2 regions of the Aneurinibacillus thermoaerophilus genome follow, and region 1 is predicted to be linked to the other one. Evidence: riboswitches for the same ligand, from Rfam matches in the RefSeq annotation. Region 1 holds a riboswitch; the other holds the start of a gene.
What was found. A riboswitch is a leader RNA that binds a small molecule or an ion and turns the genes downstream of it on or off. The one in region 1 is predicted to bind cyclic di-AMP.
Positions count from the first base shown of each region.

Region 1 (4,667 bases):
ACCTTTGGCAAAGAATGCTTTCGGAAATATGAAGAGCTTGTTCCGCTTTTCTTTGCCTTGATTAAAGCAAAACACCCTGGCATGAAAGACAGTGCTGTAGAAAAGCTTGCGTATGAAAATGCGCGCAATGTGCTGCCTCTGGCCACTAAATCAAACGTAGCTGTCACCGGCAATGCTCGTGCCATTTCCGACGCGATTGCGGAAATGCTATCACATGAAGGGTATAGCAGCGAAGTGGTGGAGATAGCGCAGAAAATTCGCAAGCATACGACCGAAGTGCTGCCTTCGCTTATCAGCCATACGGAAGCGACGCCGTATCTTTGCTCTTATATGGCAGAGTTTTATCAGCGTCGTGTGCAGGAACCGGAAACATTGCCGGTGTATAACGGCCCGTTTGTGGAAGTGACGAAAGACGCCGCAGCGCTTGCGTTTACACGCTCGGATGATATGGTGCTGGGCGATCTGGCAAAGATGAACCGATTCAGCGAACTTCCCGCCATCATGCGCGCATTTGGTAAGCGTGTGGCGGTGACATGCTCCGAAGGCTGTCATCACCAGATTATCCGGCATCGTGCGTTCGACTTTTCACTTCAACTTCCGGATACGCGTTACGGCTTGATTCTTCCACAAGAAGCAGTGGAAGCATCCGGCACGCCAGAAGCGGAGCGCATCATCAATACATTGCTGACTATGCGGGCAGAGTCGCACCGATTGTACAATGAATTGGTGGAGAACGGCTTAATTGGCATCGCGCCATATGTTGTCTTGAACGCTAACGCGCGCCGATTGCCGTTTTATGCAAACATGTACGGACTGGCCCATTTCGTGACGCTGCGTAAGGAAGAATACGCACAGGATGAAATTCGCAGCGTGGCCTTTCAACTTGAACGCATTTTCCATGATATGGAACATTCTTTGCCTGGATTTGAGATGGATCGGCATTTGAAGAAATAAAAAAGCGCTTAGGGCGTTGGGCTACATGTTTTGTCCGTTCGCTATTCACGAACTTTCCCTTCTTTCTGTTGCTTAATTGCTTAAAAAGTAAACTCGATCGCAAAGCTGTTCTCTAAGCGGAGCACACAAAACATCTTGGTCGCTTAAGACACAAGATAGTTGTGTGCTCTTTTCCACTTTTTAACGGCTTTGTTGCAGTACAAAAGGAAAAATCGCGCAAAAAATCAATCAAGCCCGGGAAGAAGAGGTGAATGGATAAGTTGCTTAACATGAGAACCTAGGCGCTTTTTTTTGCACTCTTAGCCAGATAAAGCGAATATGTTATAAGATACAGTCCCATGAATACAATCGAAATACGATACATGACCGCGTAGCTGGTTGCCGTTGCTATGGTGCCGAGCAGCATAGCACCCGCGCCGATTCCCAGATCAAATCCGGAGAAGAACGTGCCGTTGGCGGCGCCACGCCGGTTGGGTGCCACCCTGTTAATCGTCCACGCCTGTAAGGTCGGCTGAATAGCGCCAAACCCGATGCCGTAGAATACAGAAGCAAGAATAAGTGACAACAAATTATTGGAATAAGATAAAAACAGCAATCCTACAGCTGTGAAGAATGCCCCTGGCAGCAGGATCCATACGTGTCCACGCCGATCAAACAGTTTGCCCGCCACAGGACGGACGATCATAACCATGAGAGCGTGAGTCAGAAAGAACCATCCTACGTTTGTAATTCCTGCTTCTTTGCCGAACAGCGTAATAAAGGTAACAATCCCGCCATATGTAAGCCCGAGCATTATTGCAAGAAATGAAGGAAATAGCGCCTTTACCTCTAACCATTCATCGAGTCGGTTACGATGTTTTGGCTCCGGAGAAGGAACGAAAACAGAAACATCTGGATAGCGAATGATCTGGGAAAGCAGAAAGCTTATCACAGCAAGCAATGTAGAAACAAAAAACAGCATTCCGAAGCCGGTTTTTTCTACAAGCCAGATGCCAAACAGCGGTGCAAGCGCCATCGCCAGCGTAGAAGAAAGGCCATAGTATCCCATGCCTTCTCCACGTCGTTGCGCCGGAATAATGTCAGAGACGACCGTTCCGAAGGAGGTGGTAGCAATTCCCCATCCGATGCCATGAATGACTCGCAGACTTAAAATAAGAAATACGGTTGTTGTCCAGTAGTAACCTGCCACCGAAAGAATGAAAATAAGCAGACCGATAGCCATTACTTTTCTCCTGCCGAGCGTGTCAAGTGCTTTTCCGGCGAACGGGCGAGCAAGCAGAGCGAATACGGTAAAAATCCCGATAACAAGCCCAATAGAGAATTCGTTGCCGCCGCTTTGCTCCACATATACAGGAAGCGTTGGGATTAACATTTGAAAGCTGGTAAACAGAAATAGGTTCGATAGGGTTGTCAATATAAAATCCCGGGTCCAAAGGGCGGGAGAAACGTCAGTTCGCGAGGGAGCTTTCATATGCTCATCTCCTTTTTGAGAATGCTTTACCGTAATTTTACGATAATCTCGATAGAATGTCCTTTCATTATATATATGGTTTTGTCAGAAAACGTGTCTTCTAACCAAGAGGAAGCAGGGGTTTTTGTTTGCGTAAAGTGAATCGAAAGAGCAGGAGCGAGAGGGAAAGGGAGGGGAAAACATGAAGAGAAAGCCTTCGCATTTTGCTATGCTAGAGACGGCGCAAACATGATAGGCATACCGGATAGACCGTGGCAGCGTGTTGCTTGCCCCGTTTCCTTTCATATCGAGTAAACATCAGCTTAATATACAGATATATTTCGATAGGTTGCAAAAAAATTCAACAAAATGTGTCTAAATTGTGAACTTTTTCTTCTAATTCTTCTCTTTTTCGATATAATTCGATAAACTGTAAACGTTGTTAGTGGAAAGAGATAGAAAGAAAAAGATTTCCTTAATTATAAGAGGTGGCCTATTATATAGAAAATTTTACTTGCCGAATCCACAGTAACGTGGAACGGGGGACAATTTATTTTTGGGGTGGATCCGTGCAAGCGGAAAGAGACCTTCTCCTCTTAACCCGTCAACTAACCTCGTAGGCATGAAGGGAGTAAAACTAGGCTATGAAAAAAAAGAAAATTATGATATTTGCGATTTCTGGGACAATCGCTCTTAGCGCTTTGTTTGCGCCTATAGGTACCCGTACAGCTTCCGCAGCCGAAAATTCTCTTGTGGAGATAGCAAAAAGTTTAATAGGAACGCCTTATAAGTGGGGGGGAACCACCAAAAGTGGTTTTGACTGTTCCGGATTTTTGAATTATCTCTTCAAAAGAGAAAAGATTTCTTTGCCGCGTACGGCAGCTGCTATGTATCAGAGAGGAACACCGGTTTCTCGTTCTCAGTTACGTACGGGTGATTTGGTATTTTTCAAGACGTCCCGTCGTGCTCCTGTAACACATGCGGGTATGTATATTGGAGACGGGAAATTTATTCATTCTTCCAGCGGCCGTGGTGTTGCTATTAATGATATTAATGATAAATATTACTGGGGAAAACGTTATGTAGGCGCGAAGCGCATCTTGAAATAAGCGGAGTATTTATTTACATACATCTTGCTATTAACTCCTAACTGCCATAAGGACGGTTGGGGGTTTTTTAATTTTTTACGGATGCCCCCCATAAACACGTTATTTAGCTCGAAGAAAATAATTAAGTGGGAACCATATATTTACTGGTTTGCTAACTTCCGAAGGCCATCAGGATACGTTAGATTGGATGGTGATAACATAAAAAATTACTGGTAGAAATAAAGCGGCGTAAGCAGGCTTTATTTATATGAAAATAGTAAGGGAAAGGTGGGTTTTCATCATGAAACGAAAATTTACCAAGCTAGCGTTGGCTATGGGTTTGTCACTAAGTGTGGTTTCTGTAGCTTCCGCGGCCAACTTCAAAGACTTCGACAACTTTTACTGGGCGAAACCCGCAGTGGATAAATTAGTAGCAGAAGGGATTGTGTCCGGTTATAAAGACGGAACGTTTAGACCAGGCAAACAAGTGTCCCGCGCAGAATTTGTAACAATGGCCAACAAGGCGTTTGGCAAGTTCAATGAAAATGCAATTGTTGATTTTAGCGATGTGCATAAGTATCAATGGTTCTATCAGCAAGTTGCTTCCGCTTATCAAGCAGGTTATGTCACCGGATATCAGGGCAAGTTTGCACCGAATAAGCCCATTACACGTTTTGAGGCGGCAGTTATGATGGCACGTCTGCTAGAACTGGATGTGACAAAAGTCGACACCGCGCAAAAGCTTGATGATTTTAATCAAATACCGGTGTGGGCGGTCGGCAGCGTCTCTGCTCTGGTAGACAAGAAAGTGATGAAAGGATATACGGATAACACCTTCCGTGGAGCTAAATATATTACACGCGCAGAAGCGGCTGTGTTGATTGAACAAGCGCGCGCATATCTCTATGGTAAACTAAAGTAATATTGGTATATTTTGTGGCGTTATACTTCTTCCGGCCTGAAAGCGGTGCTTTCAGGCTTTTTGTTTGCTCCCGCTTTCCACAAAGAAGCTATTCTGTTCGCTCCACTTTGGTAAAAGCGGTGCTGGATAGAATGTCTTTTAGTCCTAGACTGCCGGCTTTGGGCATATATTGCAGCAAGGGGGTGGAAACATGGGAAGGAAGAGATGGCGCGGAAGAAACGTTCGTTCCCCGATCCCTTCGAAATATATGTTT
Region 1 is NZ_CP080764.1:3,022,986-3,027,652, reverse strand. It holds gene K3F53_RS15625 (FAD-dependent thymidylate synthase) at 1-954, shown strand, start outside; gene K3F53_RS15620 (MFS transporter) at 1,232-2,425, opposite strand; cyclic di-AMP (ydaO/yuaA leader) riboswitch at 2,910-3,041, shown strand; gene K3F53_RS15615 (C40 family peptidase) at 3,049-3,513, shown strand; gene K3F53_RS15610 (S-layer homology domain-containing protein) at 3,794-4,414, shown strand; gene yunB (sporulation protein YunB) at 4,605-4,667, shown strand, end outside.

Region 2 (4,667 bases), 330 kb from region 1:
CTGCTAGAAATCACCTTGAAATTATCAGATACTACCAATTTTATTCTCCAAAACCCTACCTTTGCTTTCTCCCTGCCTTTTGAAATATTTCGCAACTTTTACGTACATAGAAACAATGACTATAGCGAGAGGATTACTCCAACTCGATTAACTCCTGGATGTCGATGTCTAGCACTTTGCATACTTTTTCCAATGTGGAGAGATAAACTCTGTCTACGTTGTCCGAACAAAGATGGCTGATGGTGCTGTGCTTGGGCGCAGCCCTGTGAGCCGGGCCAATTCACGTTGAGAAATGCCACGTTCTTTCAGGATTTCTTTCAGCTTGAAACGATGCCAGGCATTGATACGGTGACAGCATCCGCTTTCATTGCAGAAATCGGGGATATTCATCGTTTCACTAATTCCGATAAACTTGCAAGATACGCAGGAATAGCCCCTGTCCGAATGGGTTCGGGCGGCAAGGAAACTATTCAGAAAAGCAAAAAAGGAAACAGGGAATTATACACTATCTTTTATAACTTGGCTGTTCAACAAATACATATTTGTAAAGGTAGTAAAACTCCTCGAAATCCTGTGTTTTACGAGTATTATCAGAAAAAGCTAGCAGAAGGTAAAACCAAACAACAAGCGCTTATTTGCATTATGAGAAGACTTGTCAATATTATCTATGGCATGATGGAGAATAAAACCGCTTATATCATGCCTGACATACCTAACAGCAAAGTAAGTTGATATAATGAGTGGTAGTTACTGAACTGCCCCTCTTTTTATAAAGTCATGTTTATTAGACTTTCCTAAGGGGACGCCAAAAGCTAAACCTGAACAAGTACATCATTATGCAACTAATAAAAGTAAGAAGTATACACCGCAAATAGAAGCGATTACGAAAAAGTATGGCTTAGATTTGGATGAGGCTTGGAATAAAGAATTGCTTCCGCATCAAGATAGGCATCCGGATGACGATATTATGTGTTATTGTGAAGAAACTTATGGGATAGAGCAATACCAGCTTAAAGAGGGAAAACTCTTCAAAAGTTGGAACGAAAGAATCACTTTTTATTATGACCCGAACGAGGGGGAACGGCAAACAGACTACCTAGCGAATAATTTAGGGTGGTTTGTCGTTTCGTCTAAATTGAAGAGGGTTTTAGACAGTTTAGAAAAGGGTAATATTCAGTATTTCCCTGTTAGAATCATAGACAAGTGTACGAACGAGCCGCTGGAAGGTTATTTTGTGGCAAATATTATAAATGTGGTAGACGCGCTTTGTCTTGAACATTCAAAGGATAGTGTTTTTGAACTAGATGGAGAAAAAATATATTCGGTACAAAAATATGCGTTGACTAAAGAGAATGTAGCTGGGAATCATATAATTAAACTAAAAGGGGATGAGATACCAGTATTTGTGTCAGAAAAGTTTAGGGAAGAAATAGAGAAGAATGGGATTATTGGGTGCGACTTTCAAGAAGTAAAGGTAGTTTAGAGGTGGATACCGGACTAAACGTTTTGACTGGGAGTTCTGCATCTTAAAGGGGAGCATATCACAGTGTCATACAAGCCGGGTCTGCACCAGCATGCGAAGAAATTCTTTTTTTGGCTTCTACTCATTCTTTGGAAGTGTACCTTATTTTGCTTAGCAGTGCAGCCGCGATAGGATTGTCCTGCTGAATATAGTCACGCCAGTTTTTTTGTTTCAGTTCGACTTTTATTGATAATGATAAGTCTGTAACGTATAAAGTTGTATTTAAAGGGGGTTCCGTATTTTATTTTTTGGATAATTCTGGATAAAAAAGATTGAATCCATCTGAACCGGATAAAGGTTGGGTTCACCAGTATTTTTCGTCGGGGAATGCACACACGAATATGGATCTGATCGCACAACACATACAACATATTTGGTTAAATGAAATATCCCTTATCGATATTCTTGGCACAGAAGCGAACGAAGTCGAAGATAAGGTACAGCTAAAGATTGAAAAAAACAAAATTTATCAGCACATTCATATCCTCGATGATAGGGAAAAAGAAGTTATTATTGGCCGCTTCGGGCTGGATAACGAAGAGGAACGGACACAGCGGGAGATCGCGCGTGAGCTTGGCATTTCACGTTCATATGTATCGCGGATTGAGAAGAGGGCTTTATTGAAGTTGTTTCATGAATTTTACCGCAAAAACGAGAATGCAGTGAAAAATTAATCGAACATATAAAAACAAACCGCCGAAAAATTTTTTCCCATTTTTCGGCGGTTTGTTTCTTATTTTAAAACATAAACTTTTATATTTTGAACGCCAAACTTACTTACATGTTCTGGTGAGCCTGGCACGAAAATATCCACGCGGTTGTTTTGAATAGCTCCGCCAATATCGGTGGCGTGTGCGATCATACCGCCTTTCGGAAGCCCCTGGAAGGAATAGCCTGTAATGTACACTTTGCTTCCAAGCGGAATCACATCTGGATCGACCGCGATGGTACCGACCTTCAGCTTATTGCCGAAGTAGTCCACACCTTCCCACCCGCCGTTTTCTTCAGGTGCAGCGGAATAAGCCGTTGCTTTTGAAAAAATGACGCGCTTATAGGTAAACTTTTTACCAGAGGCCGTTTTCACCGACGGACTGTCGGAAGTTTTGTTGGCTGCAATTGCGGTCGCTGGTTTGTTCGCTTTCTTTTTTGGTGCCTTTTTATCGTCTTGTTTCTTTTCTGGCAACACAAGTACGGTGCCGCCTTGAATATTTTGCGGGTCTACGTTTGGATTCGCGGCTTGCAGCTTTTGGACAGGAACGTTTAGCTTCTTCGCGATGGTCCAGAAAGTTTCTCCTTCCATGGCTGTATAGGTGTCCGGTAATTGGATCGTAGAACCGATTTGCAAGTTTAATGGATCAACGGATGGGTTGACAGCCTGAAGCGAAGTGAAAGGTAGATGATGAGCCTTTTCAATGTTCCACAGCGTATCATTTCTTTTTACTTTGTACTCTGCACCGGCGGCTATATTGGTGGCGCTTACGCATGCAGTTAATGTAAGTAAACCGGTAAATAAACTTTTTTTCATACAAAAAACTCTCCTCTCCTGATAGCCTACAAGGTTAGTTGCCGGGTTCGGGTTCAGGAGTTTACCCTATGCTTATCCATGTATCTTGATAAGCAATTCACCCCAAAAGAGTATCCCCTGCACTTCTTTATTTAAAGAAGTTTCGGCTTTTTTGTACCCCGACATCATAACACAAAAATCAAAAGAGGATCGCTGGTAATTATAAGTACTTAAAGTTTTATCTTTCTTTTTCTTGTAAAAGATGGGAAAGTGTTACGAATTTATACCCTTTTTTAGAAAGAATAGGAAGGATTTTCTCCACTGCAAGCAATGTTTGCGTCTGGTCGATACCGGAGTCGTGAAACAGAATAATATCTCCCGGTTTGGCTCCACTTGTTACTTTGTTAACTATGTAGTCGATCCCCGGATGTGCCCAATCGCGCGTATCTTGGTGGTATGACCAGATGACGACCGGATGTTTTTGTTTTGTCGAACTGAGAAGCACAGTATATGTTACTTCTCCTCCGGGTGGACGAAAGAAGCGCGGGTGTTTCCCGATTAGCGAGTAAATGACTTGATCGGTTTTGCGGATTTCATCACGTAAACGGGCCGTAGTTATGTTCTTCATACGCGGGTGGGTAAACGTATGGTTGCCGATTTCATGACCTCTGCGATTAATGTCCCTGATCACACGGGGATACCATTTCGCGCGCTGGCCCACGACAAAAAACGTCGCTTTGGCATGATATTTGTCAAGAATGTTTAGCAACTTAGCCGTATAGACAGGATGGGGGCCATCGTCGAACGTAAGGGCAATGAGTTTCCGCTTCGTGTCAACATGGTAAATAGGGGAAGCAGTCGATTTCGAGATTGCTGGCGCTGCTGGAAACACAGTGGCCCAGCAGCATAACAATGTGGCGATTAAGCTAACGAAAAGCTTCACAATTTTCATGTCTCTCACCGTTTTATGTAATGGTATGTATAATGTTTGCGCGTTTTTGGATAGGTATGCTTACAAAGGGTGGGAATGCATGCAGAATATTTATCGTGTAGGAAAACAATACTAAAGTGGAAAGCATTCCAGATGAGAGGAGCAGAAAACGGTGGATGATTTGCAACTAGCCCGGGCGTTGTTTGGGACGACAATGGGATTTCATATTATTTTTGCTACGCTTGGCGTGGGGCTTCCGCTGATGATTTTAACAGCAGAAGTTTTGCGCCAGTGGAAAAAAGACAAAGACTATGGCATTATGGCACAACGCTGGACGAAAGGATTTGCGGTGCTTCTCGGGGTGGCTATTCCTTCCGGCACCATTGCGGGTGTTCAGCTTTCCTTGCTGTGGCCTGGTTTTATGGAAGTCGTTGGGAAGGTTGTTGCTCTTCCGTTTCAGATTGAGATTTTCGCTTTTTTGTTGGAAGCGTTGTTCATGTCCATTTATGTGTATGCGGCCGATCGGTTGTCCGCGTCTATGCGCATTCTAAGCATGATATTCGTAGTGATTGGTGCGGCAGCATCCGCGATCCTGATTACAAATGTGCATGCATTTCAGGGAACGCCCGCCGGTTTTAGGATGGAAAACGGCGAAGTGATTGATGTGGATCCGTGGGTTGGATTTTTTAACCCGAGTTTTTTTGTATCGG
Region 2 is NZ_CP080764.1:2,690,056-2,694,722, reverse strand. It holds partial or broken gene K3F53_RS13980 (helix-turn-helix domain-containing protein) at 134-345, opposite strand; partial or broken gene K3F53_RS13975 (transposase) at 316-732, shown strand; gene K3F53_RS13970 (AHH domain-containing protein) at 770-1,483, shown strand; partial or broken gene K3F53_RS19455 (DUF4351 domain-containing protein) at 1,608-1,703, opposite strand; partial or broken gene K3F53_RS13965 (sigma-70 family RNA polymerase sigma factor) at 1,903-2,196, shown strand; gene K3F53_RS13960 (LysM peptidoglycan-binding domain-containing protein) at 2,256-3,047, opposite strand; cyclic di-AMP (ydaO/yuaA leader) riboswitch at 3,056-3,205, opposite strand; gene K3F53_RS13955 (polysaccharide deacetylase family protein) at 3,265-3,978, opposite strand; gene K3F53_RS13950 (cytochrome ubiquinol oxidase subunit I) at 4,130-4,667, shown strand, end outside.
Region 2: it holds a riboswitch for cyclic di-AMP, as region 1 does, so the genes downstream of both, K3F53_RS13960 (LysM peptidoglycan-binding domain-containing protein) here and K3F53_RS15615 (C40 family peptidase) in region 1, are expected to answer to the same signal.